Regions from separate parts of the Lysinibacillus sp. BS3 genome, predicted to be linked through region 3. Evidence: riboswitches for the same ligand, from Rfam matches in the RefSeq annotation. Region 3 holds a riboswitch; each other region holds the start of a gene.
The links. A riboswitch is a leader RNA that binds a small molecule or an ion and turns the genes downstream of it on or off. The one in region 3 is predicted to bind S-adenosylmethionine.
Positions count from the first base shown of each region.

Region 1: another riboswitch for S-adenosylmethionine. It lies ahead of metK (methionine adenosyltransferase); the one in region 3 lies ahead of metA (homoserine O-succinyltransferase).
Region 2: another riboswitch for S-adenosylmethionine. It lies ahead of AAJG31_RS15020 (cyclase family protein); the one in region 3 lies ahead of metA (homoserine O-succinyltransferase).

Region 1 is NZ_CP154860.1:3,852,095-3,859,097, reverse strand. It holds gene AAJG31_RS19205 (alanine/glycine:cation symporter family protein) at 1-835, opposite strand, end outside; gene AAJG31_RS19200 (alpha/beta hydrolase) at 962-1,768, opposite strand; gene AAJG31_RS19195 (gamma carbonic anhydrase family protein) at 1,902-2,414, shown strand; gene metK (methionine adenosyltransferase) at 2,594-3,790, opposite strand; SAM riboswitch class I at 4,049-4,167, opposite strand; gene pckA (phosphoenolpyruvate carboxykinase (ATP)) at 4,557-6,143, shown strand; gene AAJG31_RS19180 (prolyl oligopeptidase family serine peptidase) at 6,209-6,985, opposite strand; gene AAJG31_RS19175 (NUDIX domain-containing protein) at 6,969-7,003, opposite strand, start outside.
Region 2 is NZ_CP154860.1:3,048,833-3,055,835, forward strand. It holds gene AAJG31_RS14995 (erythromycin esterase family protein) at 1-801, opposite strand, end outside; gene AAJG31_RS15000 (hypothetical protein) at 941-1,294, opposite strand; gene AAJG31_RS15005 (DUF2225 domain-containing protein) at 1,317-2,000, opposite strand; gene AAJG31_RS15010 (Cof-type HAD-IIB family hydrolase) at 2,323-3,096, shown strand; gene AAJG31_RS15015 (DedA family protein) at 3,157-3,753, shown strand; gene AAJG31_RS15020 (cyclase family protein) at 3,784-4,521, opposite strand; SAM riboswitch class I at 4,611-4,716, opposite strand; gene AAJG31_RS15025 (hypothetical protein) at 4,798-5,196, opposite strand; gene AAJG31_RS15030 (AraC family transcriptional regulator) at 5,317-6,888, opposite strand; gene AAJG31_RS15035 (ABC transporter substrate-binding protein) at 6,963-7,003, opposite strand, start outside.
Region 3 is NZ_CP154860.1:248,966-255,968, forward strand. It holds gene AAJG31_RS01285 (TSUP family transporter) at 1-61, opposite strand, end outside; gene AAJG31_RS01290 (TrmB family transcriptional regulator) at 187-969, shown strand; gene AAJG31_RS01295 (hypothetical protein) at 992-1,378, shown strand; gene AAJG31_RS01300 (nucleotide excision repair endonuclease) at 1,430-1,801, opposite strand; SAM riboswitch class I at 2,005-2,116, shown strand; gene metA (homoserine O-succinyltransferase) at 2,240-3,175, shown strand; gene AAJG31_RS01310 (endospore germination permease) at 3,215-4,363, opposite strand; gene AAJG31_RS01315 (hypothetical protein) at 4,395-4,628, opposite strand; gene AAJG31_RS01320 (Ger(x)C family spore germination protein) at 4,633-5,832, opposite strand; gene AAJG31_RS01325 (spore germination protein) at 5,858-7,003, opposite strand, start outside.

The DNA of each region.
Region 1 (7,003 bases), 1.1 Mb from region 3:
CAGCTGCCGCAGGGTGAGCACCAGTTCCTTGACCAGCCTCATTAGAGTAAATTCCACGTTTAACACCCCAAGCAATCGCTGAACCAATAATGCCGCCAAAAATTTCTTGAGCCCCAAATGCACTAGAAAAAATTAATCCGATAACCGTTGGTACTTGTGAAATATTCATAAAAATAATGATAATGGCCATAATGATATAGGCTAATGCCATAAACGGTACAATAATCTGGGCAGCATTTGCGATTGATTTAACACCCCCGATGATAATAGCACCTAATAAAACAACAATAATAAGTCCTGTGATCCATGTTTCCAAACCGAAAGCGTTTTCAACAGCACCTGCGATGGCATTCGACTGCACACCAGGCATCAAAATTAACATTGCTATTAAAGCCGCCACAGCAAAAATAACTGCAAACCATTTTTGGCCCATTCCTTTTTCTATGTAAAAGGCCGGTCCACCACGATATTCTGTATCTTTCTCTTCTTTATAGATTTGAGCTAATGTTGACTCTACATACGCGGTAGCCGCACCTATGAAAGCGATTGCCCACATCCAAAAGACAGCACCAGGTCCTCCCATTCCAATCGCTGTCGCAGTACCAGCAATATTACCTGTACCTACACGTCCTGATAATGCGATAGACATTGCTTGGAATGAAGATATTCCCTTTTCTGACTTCTCCCCTTTAAACATTAAAACAAACATATCTTTAATGTGCCTTACTTGTAGGAACCTTGTAATAATTGAGAAAAATAACCCAATTAATAAGATGCCATAAATAAACCATGGTCCCCATAAAATACCATTCAACTTCTCTACAATTACATCCATTTTACCCCTCCAATTTGAATTACCTTACTTTAAGTCATTATAGTATTACACTTTTCTGAAAATTGCAATATTATTTTTAAGTAACAATATTTAAGTAAGTAACCTAGTAAATGGAAGGGTATAAACCTATTTAATTATATAACCAATTCTTCGAAGAGCATTATTAATAAAATCTCGTATATACATAAAAATCTCTTCGCGCTCTCCCTCATGAAATAAATTATGATAACAATTTGCCCATTCTTTAAACTGAAATTCCGTGAATTCCTGTTGATGAAGCCAATTTCGAGTTTGGCGAGTGTCCGTAATTTTATCCTTCTCAGCTGTCATAATTAGCATAGGCATATTAGGCATTTCACCTTTAGGCAGCATCACTAAATTTTTCATCATCTGCTGAAGTTCTCGATACCATTTCACAGAAACTACAGTCATGAGCGGTACATCATCTTTCATTTCTTCTCTGCCTTCAACACTACGCGTTAATTTCTCTAATGTAATATCATGTGTCAATTTAACATTGGCCGTTAACGCACTTAGACTTGTTAAAGCATTTGTTAATTTACCTGGTAATAGCTTTAGTTGCAACCAAGGTGATGTTAAAATAATGCCTGCACATTCATATTGTCTCTTTTGCAGTGTATGGAGGATTAATGTTGCACCTAGTCCATGCCCTATTACAAAGGTTGGTAAATTATATGAAAAAGCATTTTCAATCAGGTTTCTTGTATACTTATTGTACAATTTGAAGTCTTCATCATGGACTCGAGCAAACCTTGCATTACCCCCATGATTCGGTAAATCTCCCATGACTATGTGGAAGCCTTCTAATCTTAATTTCTCTATCAGCCATGCATACCAACGGTGATTTTCATAAGCACCATGAAAAATAGCAATCACAGCTTTTGCTTGTCCATCAGCTTCCCATTTCCACATTACATAGTCCTCCTAAAAAATAATTACACTTTGATTATATCGAAATAAATAGCACATTTTAATTTTATATTTCCATAAAGTTGCGTATTTGATACGATAATACTACATTATAGAAAGAAAAGAGGCGATTTTCATGATTTATCCATTTAAAGATAAAACGCCAAAGATCGATCCGTCTGTTTTCATTGCTGACTACGCAACTGTTACGGGCGACGTAACAATTGGCGCCGAAACAACCATTTGGTTTAATACGGTTATTCGTGGTGATGTTTCCCCAACGATTATTGGTAAACGTGTCAGTATCCAAGATCTTTGCTGTTTACACCAAAGCCCAAAATATCCGCTCATTATTGAAGATGAGGTAACAGTTGGACACCAAGTCACTTTACATAGTTGTACAATTCGCAAAAATGCCTTAATCGGTATGGGATCCATTATTTTAGACGGAGCTGAGATTGGAGAAGGTGCATTTATTGGAGCTGGAAGCCTAGTACCTCCTGGTAAAGTCATTCCTCCAAATAGTTTAGCATTAGGTCGTCCAGCAAAAGTTGTCCGAGAATTAAATGCTGAAGATAAAGAGGATATGGAACGCATCGTACGAGAATACGCAGAAAAAGGTCAATATTATAAATCACTTCAGAAATAAATAACCTACACAAAAAATCAATACTAACGAAAAAATCCCTCGCGTTTTCGTGTACCGAATATGTTCACGAATCCTAGCGAGGTATTTTTGTAAAAAAAACAAAAGGAGCAATGTTGCCCCTTTGCTTATTAATACATCAGAATAATTTTCTAATGACTTCATTACTTTAGTTCAATAGTTTATAAACGTGCTTTTTCTCGTAGCGCGTCTGCTTTATCAATTTGCTCCCATGGTACATTTAAATCTGTACGACCAAAATGTCCATACGCAGCAGTTTGTTTATAAATTGGACGACGAAGATCAAGCATTTTAATGATACCTGCTGGGCGTAAATCGAATAGCTCGCGTACCCATTCAACGATCTCGCTTTCTTTCACTCTACCTGTGCCAAATGTATCGACAGCAATGGAAACAGGCTGAGCAACGCCAATCGCATAGGCAAGTTGCACTTCAGCACGCTCTGCTAAGCCAGCTGCTACGATGTTTTTCGCTACATAACGTGCTGCATATGCCGCCGAACGGTCTACCTTGGTTGCATCCTTACCTGAGAAGGCACCACCACCGTGACGTGCATAACCACCGTATGTATCAACAATGATTTTACGTCCTGTTAATCCAGCATCACCTTTTGGCCCACCAATTACAAAACGGCCAGTTGGATTGATGAAGTATTTCGTATTAGCATCTAATAATTCACTCGGTACAACTGGTGCAATAACAAATTCTTTTAAATCTGCTTGAATTTGTTCAAGTGTTGCTTCTTCATCATGCTGTGTTGAAATAACAATTGTATCCACGCGAACCGGTACATTATTGTCATCATATTCAATCGTTACTTGCGTTTTACCATCAGGACGTAAATAGGCAAGTTCACCTGATTTACGTACTTCTGTTAAACGGCGTGCTAATTTGTGTGCCAAGCTAATTGGTAATGGCATTAGCTCTGGTGTTTCATTACATGCATAGCCAAACATTAAGCCTTGGTCACCAGCACCAATTGCTTCTATATCAGCATCTGTCATAGAGCCTTCACGTGCCTCTAATGCCTGATCAACACCTTGAGCAATATCAGGTGATTGTTCGCCAATTGCCACAAGCACCGCTAAGTTCTCAGCATCAAAGCCATATTTACCTCGTGTATAGCCAATTTCAGCTACAGTGTCACGAACAATACCTTTAATATCCACATAAGTAGAAGTAGTAATTTCTCCTGCTACTAATACTAATCCTGTTGTTACAGTTGTTTCACACGCTACACGTGCATTTGGATCTTCTGCTAAAATAGCATCTAAAATGGCATCCGAGATTTGGTCACAAATCTTATCTGGATGTCCTTCTGTTACACTCTCTGATGTAAACAGTCGACGGTTTGTCATTTGGTTTTCCTCCTAAATACTCTTACAATAAGTAGTTGTGTATGAATACGGTACTCATTACCCATGTCAAGTCCGCTCCTAAGGATTGAACTCTCAAGCCGTTACTGCTGCTTTTAACACGAGGATTTCGAAAGATCCGTCATTATAATAAGGAAAGAACTACATATACTTACCTTTACATTGATTTTTAACAATAAAAAAATCCTTTTCTCACGTTACTTTACATGAGGAAAGGAATAATGACTGCGTAACCTTTCACTCTTATCGTTCAAGGGATGTTCCCTTGCATCAGGTTGGCACCAACGCATGTCGTGAAATAGTTCATGCAGGTTGCCGGGTTTCACAGGGCCTGACCCTCCACCAGCTCGGGATAAGAGTATCCGTTCAATCTCATGTTACTGAAAAGGTCGAACGTTGTCAAATATTTTCTTATGTATTACTGTATAGAAAGGAAAGAACTTATTACACAAAAACTTTTCATACTTGGATGATGATGTAAATAGAAGCAAATTAATCCCTACAACATACCTAGCTACTTGTGGTAACATATGTGTGGCTCAATTTTCGTGCCTAATTACAGTAGGATTGATGGTATTCTACTCGAAAAACATTATTTTTTGTCAGTTTATTGAAAAGTGGTAAAAACTCTAAAATAATTTCTTAATTAGTATAGATTATTTAAGCAATTGTGTTATACTATTTTTGAAATTAAGAAAAAATCCCTCTAAATCAAGGGAATACTATAAAAAAGGATGGTATTTAATCGATGAATTCAGTAGAAATTGCAAACGAACTGAAGGAATTATTAAACGGCGGTAACATTAATGTTCAACTTTCAGTACCACAATTAGCAGAAAAAGCTACATCTCGTGGTGAAGCAATGTTAACAGTAGATGGCGCAGTTCGTGCAGAAACTGGCAAATACACTGGTCGTTCACCTAAAGATAAATATACGGTAGAAGAAGAAAGCACAAAAGATCAAATTGACTGGGGTAAAGTCAACCAACCGATTTCTTCTGAAGTGTTCGATAACCTATATGTAAAAGTAATAAAATATTTAAAAGAACGTGACGAGTTATTCGTATTCAAAGGCTTTGCAGGTGCTGACAAAGACTCACAATTAAGCATTCAAGTTATCAATGAATACGCATGGCACAATCTTTTTGCTCATCAATTATTTATCCGTCCAACAGCAGATGAATTAGCTTCTCATGTTGCCGACTTCACTGTCATCTCAGCTCCTAACTTTAAAGCAGATCCTGCGGTTGATGGTACTGCTTCTGAAACATTCATCATCGTATCACTTGAAAAGAAAATTATTTTAATTGGTGGTACAGAATATGCTGGTGAAATGAAAAAATCTATCTTTGGTATCATGAACTACTTATTACCACAACAAGGTATTCTTTCAATGCACTGCTCAGCAAACGTTGGTGAAGCTGGCGATGTAGCGTTATTCTTCGGTCTATCTGGTACTGGTAAAACGACGTTATCAGCTGATCCTGATCGTAAGCTAATCGGTGACGATGAACACGGTTGGTCTGATAATGGTGTATTCAACATTGAGGGTGGCTGCTATGCAAAAACAATCAACCTTTCTGCTGAAAAAGAACCAGAAATCTACAATGCAATCCGCTTCGGCTCTGTATTAGAAAACGTAGCTGTTGATCCAGAAACTCGTATTTGTGACTATGATGATGGTTCACTAACAGAAAATACACGTGTAGCTTATCCAATCCAATACATCGAAAATATCGTTGATCCTTCTGTTGCAGGTCATCCAAAAACAATCATCTTCCTAACAGCTGATGCATTTGGCGTGTTACCTCCAATCAGTAAATTAACAAAAGAACAAGCGATGTATCACTTCCTAAGCGGGTTCACTTCTAAACTTGCTGGAACTGAACGTGGTGTGACTGAGCCAGAACCAGTATTCTCTACTTGCTTCGGGTCTCCATTCCTTCCACTTCCTGCAACAGTATACGCAGAAATGTTAGGACAAAAAATTGACGAGCACGGTGCACAGGTATACTTAGTAAACACTGGTTGGACTGGTGGCGAATATGGCACAGGTAGCCGTATGAAACTATCTTACACACGTACAATGGTCCGTGCAGCAATCGATGGTAAATTAGCAGATGTTGAAACAACACAAGATGCTGTGTTTGGTTTACACATTCCAAAAGCAGTTGAAGGCGTACCTTCAGAAGTGTTAAATCCTCGTGAAGCTTGGGCAGATAAAGCTGCATACGATGCAAAAGCTGCTGAGCTTGCAGGCTTATTCAACGAAAACTTCAAGAAATTCTCAAACGTTTCTGAAGCCATCACTACACTTGGTGGTCCATTAAAATAACGTCTATATAAAAGACAAAGGGAACAATTTATTCGTTCCCTTTGTCTTTTTGTTTTCTCTATGCTTTATTGTTGTTTCATCCACTTGCAAAGAGCACGGACAGTTTCACGATTTTTTGCTGGTGGATATTGATGTGCATAGTTAAGATCATACCAAGTTTCGAATGATTTATTTGCTTCCTCTAAAAAAAATGCCAATTGTCTGGCATGTTCAATATCCACATTTTCATCACGATAGCCATGAATGATAAGAACGGGAGCTGTTATACGCTCTATCTCAAAAAGTGGTGTTCTTGCATCATACGCTTCTGGTACACGATTAGGTGTTCCTCCAATAACACGCTTCATCATTCTGCGCATATCTGTACGCTCCCAATAAGTGGCCGTTGCATCAGAAACACCTGCCCATGTTACAACAGAAGTAATATCCCTTCTTAAAATAGCTGTCCACAGAGCCATAATACCACCTCGTGAAAAACCAAAAACATGGATATTGTCATTGCAGAATTGTTTGAGTACATCTACGGCATAGACCGCATCGTAACGGTCTGCCCCTGCAAACTCGTCACGCCCCTCTCCCCCACGATTCCCACGATAATATGGGGCAAATACGATAAAGCCCTGCGCCGCAAATTGTGCAATACGAGAGGGTCTTACCATCCCAATGCTTTGCATGCCGCCTCTTAAATATAAAAAGCCATCATATGTACCTTCAGTCTTTGGCTCTGCTAATAGTCCTTTTATACGTAAGCCCTGTGAAAGATAGGTTATTTCCGTTAAACGTATAGCTGGATTTGGTGAAGGATAGGGGCGTTTTTCGATAATATCACCATTGTGTGTCACGATGTTTCAGCTCCTCCA
Region 2 (7,003 bases), 1.9 Mb from region 3:
TTTTGGATAAGCTGCCTGTAGCTCTTTTTCTTTGAATTGTATTTGTGATTTTACCTGTTTATATACATCAATTATAGTAGCTTTTACTTTTTGATAGCCCTTCAAATCTTTTCCCGAGCTCCATTCAGCAAGTTGCTTCTCAGCTTCATCGAATTGCTGAGCCAACTTAGGGTTTTGCAGCCAATCTCCGTTCGTAAATGCTCCTTGCTGTTGAATATCGAAGCCAGTAAGTACAAGAGGTTGCTCTGTTGCTTGAGTCGATTTTGCATAGTCAAACAGAGGCAAAGTTTCTTTTGTCCACCAAACGCCGAAAATGGCATCCTTCATTGTTTGTAGAGCTGCTTGTTTATCAATTTGTCCTTGAGCATTCATCACATTACCCATACCACTTTCAAAGGCAAGGACATTATAGCCCATATCTTGATGTAAAAATTGTATTAAACGTGTTTTCGCTAGATTGAATTGCGCCACTCCATGAGAGCTTTCCCCTAAAAAGACAATACGTTTATCATGTAATAAAGGTTTTAGCATCTCTAAATCGTCAAATTTGTTAGCGGGAATTTTTTGTCCGTCAAACGTTTCAGGCTGGATGGATGACAGGCTGTATGCATGGTCATTCGCCCATTTTTTCCAATCAAGTAATGTTTCATTAGAAGTCCTAGCTTGTTTGACGGCAGAATCGTTTTTAATAATCTGCTCATTTACAGGGACAGCAGCAGAGACATTTACTACTCCACTTACTGTCATTAAACTTGCCAGTGCAAAACTTAATAAAACCTTATGCTTCCTAGCTTTCCTCATTAATTATCAGCCCTTCACTTTATATTGATACTAATTATAGAAAGGCAAGTTTAAAGTTTAGGAAGAATTTGTTTAAAATTAGTTTAAATTTAGTATGTAAAAAAGAAAAACACCTCCAATTGATGGAGATGTTGGAATGCTATTTATAATGATACGTACTTGCTCTTACATGGTTACGTTGAATTTGGTTAAACCATGCACGATCCTTTTCTTCTTGTTTTAATGTCCCAACAATGGAGGAAGAGCAGCTCACGCAAATTTTAGCTTGCGTAATCTGTCCACATCGTTCGCATGGAGCCCCTAAATTAGGAAAAATGGAGTTCTTTAATTTACCTGCTTTTACCCATTTGTAAAGCAGCTCAGATGATACGCCTGTTAGAGCGACAACTTCTTCGTTTGTTAGGTAGCGATTATTTTTTCTTAATAAAAAATGATGTAGCTCTGAAAATATATCCTCTTCTCTCACATCAATTTTCTTTTGAAATAGCAACATAATTAATCATCTCCTCGTCCCATTAATTAATGATTTCATTAATTGTTATGGGTTGTTCGTCATATTTATAATTTTCCCAACGATTGCGTGCAAGCTTGCGATATTTTGGCGAAACATTTCGATCAGCGATTAAGCGTGAAAATCCTTTTTTTGCTTCAGGAATATCACCAAGTCGAAGGCTTAATTCAGCATGTAAAAACTGAATTCTCTCTCCACCTTCTTGATTAGAGGCAAAGGATTTACTATAAAAGTCTCTAGCTGCAAAAAGATAACGCTTTTCGGATTCTTCGTCCTTTTTTAATCGATAGAGCCAAGCAATTTTTAAAGCGAAATTCGCCATTAAAAGAGATTCTTCCATTGATGCACGGGATACTAAATAGGCGAGCTTAAAACTGATAATGGCATCATCAATTGTACGTTCCTGACAGATATCCATAGGTTTCTGGAGCTCTTTAATGTATAGTTCATCAATGAGTAGCATGAAAGGTCCATATGTCCGTGTCATAGATTTATGGTAGGCATAGCCACAATGTGGACATACGGCAACTTCATATAGCAAAGGGTTTAGGCCATCGTAAACAGGCATGAAATCCGTCTGTTCTTCGATAATTTTATATCGATTAGGGCGAACTTTATATGTTGTAAACTGCTTTTTGCAAAATTTACAATCCACACTACTTTCATAGTAGTAAATGTTAAATGCCATAAGAATCAACTCCTTTGCGTGCACTAAAATTTTATTTCTTTTGTTCTATTTATACGTCAGATTTTATCGTTCAATGTATTTAAGATATTATCTTTTATTTTAACAATTTTGTGTTCTTTGGTATACTCCTTTAGAATTATTAAATAAAAATATTCAAGGAATTTTTAGTTAAATATTATTATAAATACGCTTGTAATAGTTTTTATCGGTGGTGCAAAAGGAAGTTATATAGTTTGCTTAAAGTTTGTCAAAATACTTTCACATATTTCATGGGAGAAAAATTATAAATTGGTTCTAAATGACTATGAAGGAGGTTCTCAAAATGAAGTATAATATCGTGTTTTTTGATGTAGACGGCACATTGATTAATTACGAGGATGGCTGTGTGGAAGAAAGTACAAAACAAGCTATTCAGTTATTGCAAGAAAAAGGAATCCATCTTGTAGCGGCTACTGGAAGACCCTTATCTATGTGTTATGAGTTAAAAGCGCTGGGGATTGAAACCTTTATTACTGCAAATGGGGCCTATGTGAAACATAAGGATCTTGTCATACATAAAACTCCGATTGCCAAAGAAATTGTCCACAATGTACAGGCGTTTGCACAGGAACAGCAGCATAGCCTAACATTTTTTACAGAGCAGCTATCCATGAATAGCATACAAAGTCCAGTAGCTTTAAGAGCGATGCAAGAAACTTTATCTTTACGGGATTTTCCACATATAAATGAAAAAATTGTAGATGAAGAGGTTTTTCTCATGTGTCTATATGCGGATGAGCTGGCTGAAAAAAGATATACTAGCCAAGTTTCGAATATATTTTTACAGCGTTGGCATCCTTATATTGTGAATGTATTACAGCAGGATGTTTCGAAGTCTATAGCTATTAAAGCGGTGCTTGATCATTTCAATATTGACCCTAAGAATGCGATTGCCTTTGGGGATGGGGATAATGATATTGACATGTTGGAATATGTAGGAGTAGGAATTGCCATGGGAAATGGTAGTAAAGCTCTAAAAAGTGTTGCGAATTTTGTTACAAAGACATCTACGGATGGCGGTATCAATTTTGCTTTACGTCAGCTTCAAGTCATTTAGAGCGCTGAGGCTACACTATATATAGCAGGTAGATTTTAATAAATTTAGGTGGGATGATTTATGGCACATCACGTGCAGTCTCTAATTGAACATTACGGATACTTTGGAATTATCGTGATTCTAATTGGAGGTATTGTAGGGGTGCCACTTCCTGATGAGGTGTTTCTAACTTATGTAGGCTATAGTGTTTACCGAGAAAGTCTTGAACATATTCCTGCTTTAGTCAGTGCAATGATTGGTGCGGTTGGAGGCATTACCTTAAGCTACTATATTGGTTATCGTTTTGGCTTACCGTTATTGCAGAAATATGGGCCTAAAATTCATATTACAGAGCAAAAAATTGACTTTACGAAAAAGATGTTTACAAAAATAGGACCTACCCTATTATTAATTGGCTATTTTATCCCCGGGGTACGTCATTTGACAGCGTATATTGCGGCTATTAATAATTATCCTTATAGAAAGTTTGCGCTTTTTGCCTATACAGGGGCATTTATCTGGACGTTCACATTTATATCATTAGGAAAGATGCTTGGAGAGAAATGGCGATTTGTTGGATACTATCTGACTCATTATAGTATCTATCTTATCCTTTTATTTATTGTAGGGATGCTCATTGTTTACTTTCTATTCAAAAAAAGAAATGGACAAACATAAAAGTCGGTATACGCTATACCGACTTTTATGTTATGGCAAAATAGCAAATGAGCGCACAGGGAAGCCAGATGCTTTTTCTGGCTTAGGTACGATATTGAAGATGATAGCGCCTTTCGCAGGTAGCTTGTCCAAATTCGTCATTAGCTCAATTTGATAGGTGTCTTGGTCAAGTACAAAATATTCGCCATCTAGCTTGCCATTTTTACGAAAATCAGCAGCAGAGTCCGTATCGAAAGTTTCATGACCAATTGCGCTTACCTTGCGTTCTTTTAGTAAAAACTGTAAAGCTTCTAAACCCCAGCCAGGGATATGGTTATGTCCATCTGCATCCTTATTACTGAAAGCCTCTTTATCTGGCCAGCGCTTACTCCAATCTGTGCGTAATGCTACAAATGTTCCTGCTTCAATTTCTCCATGCTTGTCCTCAAAATCAAGAATATCTTCAACACTTAATGAAAAATCATGGTTGCTCGCAGCCTCTTGTGATTTATCAATAACAACAAGGGGAAGAACAAGCTCTTTTAGTTCTAATTCTTCTAAGTAGCGAGTATCTCGCACAAAATGAATGGGTGGGTCGATATGTGTGCCATATTGACCAGGGAACGTGAATTGTTGAGCGAAGAAACCGTCCTTATGAGAAAATAACGTTTCAAATTTAGCGTCCTCAAACATAAAAAAATGTGGTGAATTAGGGCCGAATGTATGTGTTAAGTCAACCCACTGTTTCGATTTTAATAATTGCAATGCTTGTAAAAGTTCATTAGACATCGATTTCCCTGCTTTCTGTAAAAATAGTTGTAAATAAAAAGGAGTCCCCTAATAGAAGAGGACTCCTGCTGCAACAACGGTAGTTCTTCTTCTCATCTTCAAGGCTGATCATTTTGCCAATTGGAATTAGCACCATACTGTTAGCTGGTTGCTGAGACTTCATCGGGCCAATCCCTCCGTCTCTCTTGATAAGAAAAGTAATATAAGAATTTTCAGAAATAACAATACAAACACTTTAGCATAGTTTTTTATAGTTTACAAGTTCACTAGGAATTTTCACCAATTCAAATTTAAGGTGACTCCACAACAATCATTATCAATAAGACGTATTCTAAAACTGTCTGGTGTATAGTTTGTTTCAAATTTCATCGTAATGCCTGTTGATGTGATTAATTTTTCAACCTCTGTTTTATTTGAAAGTTGAGCAGCATTCATTAAATCATGTGCGAATTGTTGGGAGCTATCTATTTTATCCGTAAGTAATTGGGCTTGCTGCATCATTGCCTTTATCCGTGATGCTGAAGCTTTTAATTTGTGTGTATCGACAGGTGGAAAAGGATTATTGGTCGGCATTGCTAGATGTTGCGAAAAGGGTCTAGTGGCAAAATGATTAGCGATAGGCGATGTTGGATAATGATAGGGATGCACAAAATACGGATAAGGATTGTAATACAAGGTCATTCCTCCTATCCTATAACTGATATCCTATCTTATGTAGCAAAACGGCTTTCGGTGTTATTAGCAGTGCAATGTTTGTCCTAATCATTTAAAAAGGAAGCTAAAGTAAGCTTCCTTTTAGCCAAGTACATTTAAGACATCATCAATTTTTTTACTATGTGATAAAATGCCATAATTCATCCATGTTAAAAAGTCTACTTCATAGACACAGTTGCTTTTAACGGCAGCTAGGTTTTTCCAAGTAGGAGTTTTTAAAATAGCACGTTCCTCATTTTCATAAATGGAATGTTGTTTATCAAAGGTAATAAATAAATGATCAGCATCTAATTGCAACAATTGAGCAAATTTCAGTTGTGCTTTACGTTGATTGTGCGGAATACTCCATACTAGTGAATGTGGCATTAAACCTAAGTCACGATATAAAATGGGGCCCGTATAGCCACATTTAGGACCCGCATATAGAGTAATGCCAATGGCTGAAATACGGAGAAATGCTACACTTTGCCCATAAACAGATTTGCTAAGAATTCCTTTTGCTTGTTGTACTTTATCTTCATATTGTAGGATTACGTCTTGCATCAAGGAGGTTTTTCCTGTTAGATCTGCAATTTTAAATAAAGTAGATTGCCAATTCTCTCCAGGGTGTGAAAGATGGCAGACGGGGGCTACTTCATCTAAGTGCTGAAAGGATTCCCAACGCTCTACACCAGAATCTAACATAATTAAAGTTGGCTTATAGTAAAAGAGTCGATCCATTTCTCTATTTTGTACATCGATATCTGGCACTTTCTGTAGACCTAAATAGTCTTGTTTCCCCCATTTTGAATGACTGAATTGAGCAATTGGCGTAATCCCAAGCGCAACAAAGAAATCTTCTAAGAATGGTGCAAATACACGTATATGGCTGCTTTGATTTCTTCGATATTGTCCTGGAGAGATGCCGACATGTTCCTTAAAGCGACGATTAAAATAATACTCATTATTAAATCCGACAGACTGGCTAATTTCAAATACTCGATCATTTGTTGTCATTAATAAATGCTTAGCTTTTTCAATACGAAGTTTAGTTAAATAGTGAAGAGGAATTTGTCCCGTAATATCTTTAAAAATGCGCGTATAATTCCATCTTGGTACGTCAGCTAGCTGTGCTAGCTGCTCAACCGTCCACTCTTTTTCAAAATGTTTTTGTAAATGGTTAACGGACTGCTCAACAGATTGGCGATCATTTTTTTTCATCTGCTTGGGTATGGTTTGATGTAAGAGTAATAACATCAGCTCTTGAAAGTGCACATGCTGTTCAAAAATCGTGTGTTCATCCTCCGCTAACCGGTTTTGATAGATGACTTCTAGCAGTCTATGACATTGTGAAAAGGGGAGAAGATGTCGTTCGCTGATACTTGTAAAATGACTATATGAATTTTGACTATTGCTGAGATTGACAATGTTGAATTGTAACTGATAAAAACAAAGGTGTTCACTTTGAATGTGGATACTAACCGTGTTATTTGGCGGAATCAATATGCACTTTTCTTCACTAAAATGAATGGTGTCATGATCTATGGCTAGCTTTCCGCTACCATTCATTACGATAAAAAGTGTATAGAAATCACTACTAATCAATAACTTTTTTGACGGTTGAATTGAATAAGAGATATTTTGTAACGTATAAACATGTGTTAAGTTACCCATTAATAATTCACCCCTTTTTTTGAATTGGCAGAACAACACAAAGAAAGCCCTCATTAAGAGCTTTCTTTGGAAAATTATTTGACGAACCATTTCTCTAAATCATCATACTTTAGCA
Region 3 (7,003 bases):
CCGCCAGAAATCCAAAAGAAATTAATAGTATTAGAATATGTACATCGATTTCAAACAACATATGACACCTCTTTAAATTTAGTTACTACTGAAATAGTAACTAAATTTATTTGCGCTGTAAACCCCATTTTTTCATTGGCAAATCTTCACATTGGTAGCCTATAATAAAGATAATGGAGGGATTACATGGAGGAATTAATCACCCAGCTGAAAGAAATGGGTTTTACAGAATATGAAGCAAAGGCCTATACGGCACTTGTTCAGCAAAGTCATGTCAGTGCTTATCAGGTTAGTAAAAATTCTGGCATACCACGTGCAAGAGTGTATGATATTTTAAATATCCTTGTAGAAAAGGGCATCGTGTTAAAAGAAGAGACCGCAGAACAAACGACCTATTCGGCAATGCCTGTGTCTGTGTTCTTACAGCAAATGCAACAGCGCTGGGAGTCGAATTTTACGTCTATAAGCGGGAAATTAGAGAAATTAGAGGAAAAAGTACAGGAAGCTGAGCCTAAAGTGGTCATGCTGAAGGGCAAGGAATCCATTATCAACTATTGTCAGTCACTTCTAAAGAAGGCGAAGAAAAAAGTGATGCTGTCGATGTGGGAAGATATGTATGATGCCTTACGTGAAGATTTGCAAGAGGTGGCGCTGCATGTTCCTGTTCATGGCATTACGTTGTATGTAGGAGAGCATCTCGCCTCAATTGACCAGCATAGAGCCACACATTATACAAAAAAAGCATCTACACCGCATTGGTTTATCTTATCGATAGATGGTCAGGAAATGATTTATGGTCATTCTCCATCTACCCAAGAGACGGCCTTTATCACCAATGATCCGGTTCATATTTATTTGTTAGAGGATTATATATGGCATGATGTGCTCATCAATCGGTTAGTAAAACGTGATGATCAGGAGTTAGAAGACTGGATTGCTAAGGAGCGTAAAGCTTTTTTCTTAGAATAGTCGTATAAGGAAGGGGAGTTACTTGAAAAAATTCGTGTTGCTAGGTTTAATGAGCCTACTAATGCTAGGAGCCTGTAATGCTACACCACCTACCGATCCACCAACGATTCATGAGCTAACGGTTGTCCCAGATAATGTCCAAAAAAATATCGTTTCTAATGACAGAATACAACTATTGCATGAAAAGGATGCTCCATATTACCTTGTTTATTATTCAAAAGGGAATGTATTGGCAAGTATTACAGCTGAGGGAAATAGGCTTATTATCCAGTTAGAAGAAGGCAGCGAGCAAAGGAAAGAGGCACAACCCTATGTTTTTAAAATCACCGTCAAGAATCCTGAGCTTGATACCATTGATTTGCGAATAAACGGTCAGAGTACGCCAATTGATCGTATGACCATTATGTGATAAAAGAAACCGAAATCCCTTTGATGAGATTTCGGTTTCTTTACGTGATGCCTAATAAAAGACTTTGTCTACGTTATATTTAGAGCGGAAAGTATTAATCGCATATGTTTCGTAAATTTCACGTTCCATTGGATCTTCTACTTCATAGACTTCAATTTTGAACACTTCATCACGATGGTTTTTCATCGGAGATACATTATCCTCGAAATGTTTTTTAATACGTTGACGAATTTTACGTGCTTTCCCAACAAACAATAGCTCATTCTTGTCATTATAGAATAAGAAAATGCCGCCTTTATCTCGTGTGATTTTATGGAAGTCAATAAAACCAAAGTAAGGTGTGATCGGCACATCACCTGGTTTTAAGTCTTGTTCACGTTGACGGATTACTAGATCTGGTTTTGGAAATTCAATTTTAATCAAACTATTCACGTTCCTCTCTCTTACTAAAAGTATATGGTAACATAATTACGGCATGTTTACCATAAATTTTAAATGCAGAAACACCACATATAGCAAGCTTAGTGTACATCAAATGACCAAGGAACATGCACATGAATCACAAAATATTCTATGAATTATTGATATTCTAACTAGTTCGTGTTACAATTCAAGATAATTAAATAATCTTATCAAGAGAAGCTGAGGGATTTGGCCCGATGACGCTTCAGCAACCTCTAACAATTGTTAGAAAGGTGCTAATTCCAGCAAAGGATTTTTTCCTTTGAGAGATAAGAGTGGACGTGAAAAAAATCCTTCTCATTCTATCTCGTATGGAATGAGGAGGATTTTTTAATTTCGTTGCATTCTACGCAAGCAAGGTTTGCTAAAAGAGAGTGATTATAGAGAGGGGAAAGCAAGATGCCAATTAATATTCCGAAAAATTTACCAGCTGGAGAACATTTACGTGAGGAAAAAATCTTCGTCATGGAAGAAGATCGTGCGAAAACACAGCAAATCCGTCCATTAAATATATTAATATTAAATTTAATGCCTGAAAAAGAAAAAACAGAGCTCCAATTATTACGTTTATTGGGGAATACACCATTACAAGTCAATATTACCTTTTTGAATACAGCCACACACGAGTCTAAAAATGTGAGTAAATCCCATTTGCAGCTTTTCTACACAACGTTCAATCAGATTCGACACCGACGCTATGATGGTATGATTATAACTGGTGCGCCAGTAGAAAAAATGGCTTTTGAAGAGGTCAACTATTGGCAGGAAATTTCAGAAATTATGGATTGGTCTAAAAAGAATGTGACATCCGTGCTACATATATGTTGGGGGGCACAGGCTGCATTGTATCATCATTATGGCATTGGGAAGGTTGAGCTTTCTGCTAAATGCTCAGGCGTCTATTCCCATGTGATTACAGATTTAACTGTAGATTTGGTACGTGGCTTTAGTGATTTATTTACTGCGCCCCATTCACGCTATACATCTGTTTCGATTGACGAGGTTCGCAATCATCCAGATCTACGATTATTATCCTATTCAGAGGATGCTGGGGTATTTATTGTACAATCAAAAGATAATAAAAATATTATGATTACGGGGCATCTAGAGTATGATGCGACAACGCTAGCCGATGAATACAGTCGCGATGTGGCGAAGGGCATAGATATCGCCGTTCCTGTAAACTACTTCCCGAATGACGATCCGACACAAGTGCCGATGAATACATGGCGTGCCCATACGCATCTATTATTCTCTAACTGGTTGAACTACTATGTTTACCAAGAAACACCATATGAATGGGATTTTGTAGATGAAATCGAATATCATATTTAATTAATAAAAAGTCTAATTTCTTTTCTAGCTTAGAAGAAATTAGACTTTTTGATTGTCATTTTCTGTTTCCTGCTGAGGTGTTTCGTTATTTTGAGCCTTGGATTTACGATTGCGAATAACTACCACAATCAACAAAAGTATAGGTAATAAAATGGTGAAAATAAAGGAAAAGATTGGCCAAATTTCATTATTATAATTAGTAGAATGCACAATATCTGGATGAACAATTTGAGAAAGTCCAATAACAATTATCCCCATCGGTATAATGAGTGGGCGATGATCCTTGATCTTTAAAATTTGTGCGAGGCCAACAACGGTCGTATAGAAATACATAAATGTACGAATATATATAGACGTAATCCACATAAATGCCATAATGATTTCAATGCGCTGTAAAAAATTCCCTATAGATATTCTTTGCGCTAAGGCATAGCTAGGAAATGTCCTTGATGCAGTGTTTTCAGGACCTAATACAAGAATTGATAGGACAATCAACGTAACTAAGACGATTCCGCCAAGGATTGCCCCAATATATAGCCCTTTCTGTGCAGACGGCTGTACATTGACGCCAGTAGGATAGAGCATCAATAATACAAGTAATGGAAAGGAAAAGATACTCATAAAGCGTGCAATACTATAAAACATAGATGCTTTGGTCGCTTCTAGTAGAGGCTGAATATTCTCAAATGTAATTTGAGGGGTAATACTAATGACGAAAAAAATAAAAATAAAGATAAACAATGGGAAGAGGATTTCTGCCGAACGGGCAAAGGTCTCAATCCCTAAATAAGCGGCATACATAATAAGGATACTGAACAGTAGGGCAAATGCTAATGTCGGTGTCTCTGGCATAACTTCCGTTTTCATGAAAATACCGATAAAATAAAGTAATTCTCCAGCCGAAAGAAAGGTCATAATCAGGAAACAAATCGCTGTGATTTTCCCGAAAAAACGCCCAAGAATTTTTTCATTGGCCTCGATAAAGTTTAGGGACGGTGTTTGATTGGCCAGTGTTAAAAATAATTTTAGAACCAGTAAACTGAGCAGAACACCAATGCTTGCCGCTATCCAAGCATCTTGCTTAGCGGCACCAGTAATACTCGAAGGGATAATTAAAATCGCTGTACCGATAGAATAGAGAAAGGTAACGATTGTAAACTGTCTTGAACTAATTATCTCTTTTTCCATCAAGCTACCCTCCGTTTCTCAGTCCATCTTTCTATTTTGTGAATGACACAATGTAATCCCTAATCGGTGTGAAGATAAAGGTAATCAAATCTAATGGGCTAGGAATATGGATTTTAAGGGCAATCCCCATATTTAAAGCCGTTCCAATAAATAGCAAAAAGGAGAATACAATAATGGCTTTTCTATCCTGTTGCTTTTTTAGCTTTGGAATAAAAACAAGAGCAACAATGATTGCAATAATCAAGATAGCTACTGCTAGTACCATCTCATTACTCCTCCTTTGGCTTGTTTAATAATGAATTTTGCATCGTACCTGAACCTTGGGTTGTTACCTTTACATGAACAGCCACTGCTAAATCTGGAAAAATGGAAGTCCAGTCATCCTTAATTTTTTTCCACTGCTTTGGATCTGCCCGATGTAGGGCATCCCCAAATCCAAAAACATCGACTTCATATTGCTGTTGAATTTTCTCTACTGTTTTTTCAATGTGGTCATCAATACCCTGGGCTGTTTTTTTATTAACGTAATCAATCGATTTATTTTTGGTAAGATCGATATCACATTCGACCTCTCCAACATTCTGCTCTACATTAATATGGACATCGATTTTCGGTTTCCCGTTTTTAAATGACCCTTTCACCTTTGTAGTGGATTGGGTGATTTCAGTAGACAAGGTCCCTTTATTAGGACAGGCGATGATTTCTATCGTACTTTGAATTTTGTCATTAAGAAAACTAATACTTTTGCTTTCGCTTTCAGTCAGTAGCCCTATATATTTATCCCCTTTAAATACTGCTAAACCTGTATAACGTAATAGCACAGGTGTTTTAACACGTTGCACATTTGTTTGATCTACCCCTAATTTCTTATCGCCATGAACTTCAATAGCAGAAATTAACGCCCCTTTATGCTTATTGGTTAACGTATTGACTAATTCATCAATATTAACAGCTATTGTGGAGCCCCAAGCCTTTTCAGAGACATCAAGGGAATTCAAGATTTTATTAGCAGGAACTTTTTCGATGGGTGTTAGTACATTTAATACTTCCTTCGCTGTTGCTTCGTGAGACATAATGACGTCGAAATCCTTACGAAATTCATGGTCCCTTACAATTAAATCAAGTGCATCACTAATGCCTTCTTTCGCGAGATCTTCCCCTAATACAACCACTTGAAGGTGGGCAAAATAAGGTTTTCGAGCTGCAATAGTCGTCATTTTCCGAATGGCTTCAAAGATGGTCTCGCCTCTCGAATGATAGCTAACGACAGGAGAGCGTTGAGTGGAAGCTTGGCGCACTGAGACTTCACTAGGATCAACAATTTGAACTGTAATTTCATATTCCTCATCTATTTTGTCAATGCCAAATGCTACGACTATGGCCAATTCATTTAATTCACGCTTACTCCAGCAGCCACTTAACAGTATTGTGAGGATACATAGTAAGCAAATCCAGTTTATTTTTGCCATATTCCATTCCTCATTTATCCAGTTGTTATTTCCTGCTTTTTACATTGATATATTTATGTCCTCTAACAATATTTTTTTGATTGACCAAACGAGGTCGTGTAAGTAACTTTCTACGCGGGAACAGCAGAAACGCATCCTTCTGATCCTGTAATACCAACGGTGCGAATGGGCTTAAATAAGGTACACCAAATGAACGAATGCTACATAGATGAAGAATAATTAGCATAATGCCAAACATTACACCGAATAAACCAAACATAGCAGCTAAAATCATTAATGGGAAACGTAGTACACGAATCGTATTCGATAAGCCATAGGCAGGGAATAGAAAGCTACAAATCGCTGTTAAGGCTACAATAATTACCATTACAGCGGAAACGACGCCTGCATCAACTGCTGCCTGACCAATAACTAAAGTACCTACGATGGATACCGCAGGACCGATTGTTCGAGGCATACGAAGTCCAGCTTCCCTTAAGACCTCAAAGGCAACCTCCATAATAAGCGCTTCTACTACTGCAGGAAAGGGTACGCCTTCCCTTTGTGAAGCAATGCTAATTAACATGGGGGTCGGTAGCATTTCCTGATGAAAGGTAGTAATCGCCACATACAAGGATGGTGCTACTAATGCTAGACTGATACCAAAGAAACGCAAGATACGTACAAGTGAGCTAATCATCCAATGCTGATAATAATCTTCTGCTGATTGTAAAAAGGATGTAAATAGCGCTGGAACGACTAAGACAAAAGGTGTGCCATCAACTAGAATCGCCACTTTGCCATCTAATAATTCACCTGCGATGACATCAGGTCGTTCAGAGTTGTAGACGGTTGGAAACATAGAGTTTTTTGAGTCTTGAATAAAATCCTCAATATAGCCACTTTCCAGAATGCCATCAATATTAATACGATCTAATCGAGCCAATACCTCTGCGACGATTTTGTCACTGGAGATGCCATTTATATACATCACTACTACATCTGTTTGTGTCACATCTCCGATAACGCGTGATTTTATCCAGAGATTCGGACTTTTTATTTTGCGACGAATGAGCGCTGTATTCGTTCGCAAGGTTTCCGTAAAGGATTCCCTCGGTCCGCGAATTACGGATTCCGTCGATGGCTCTGTGACAGCTCGATCCTTGGCACTTCTAGTACTTGTCACAATCCC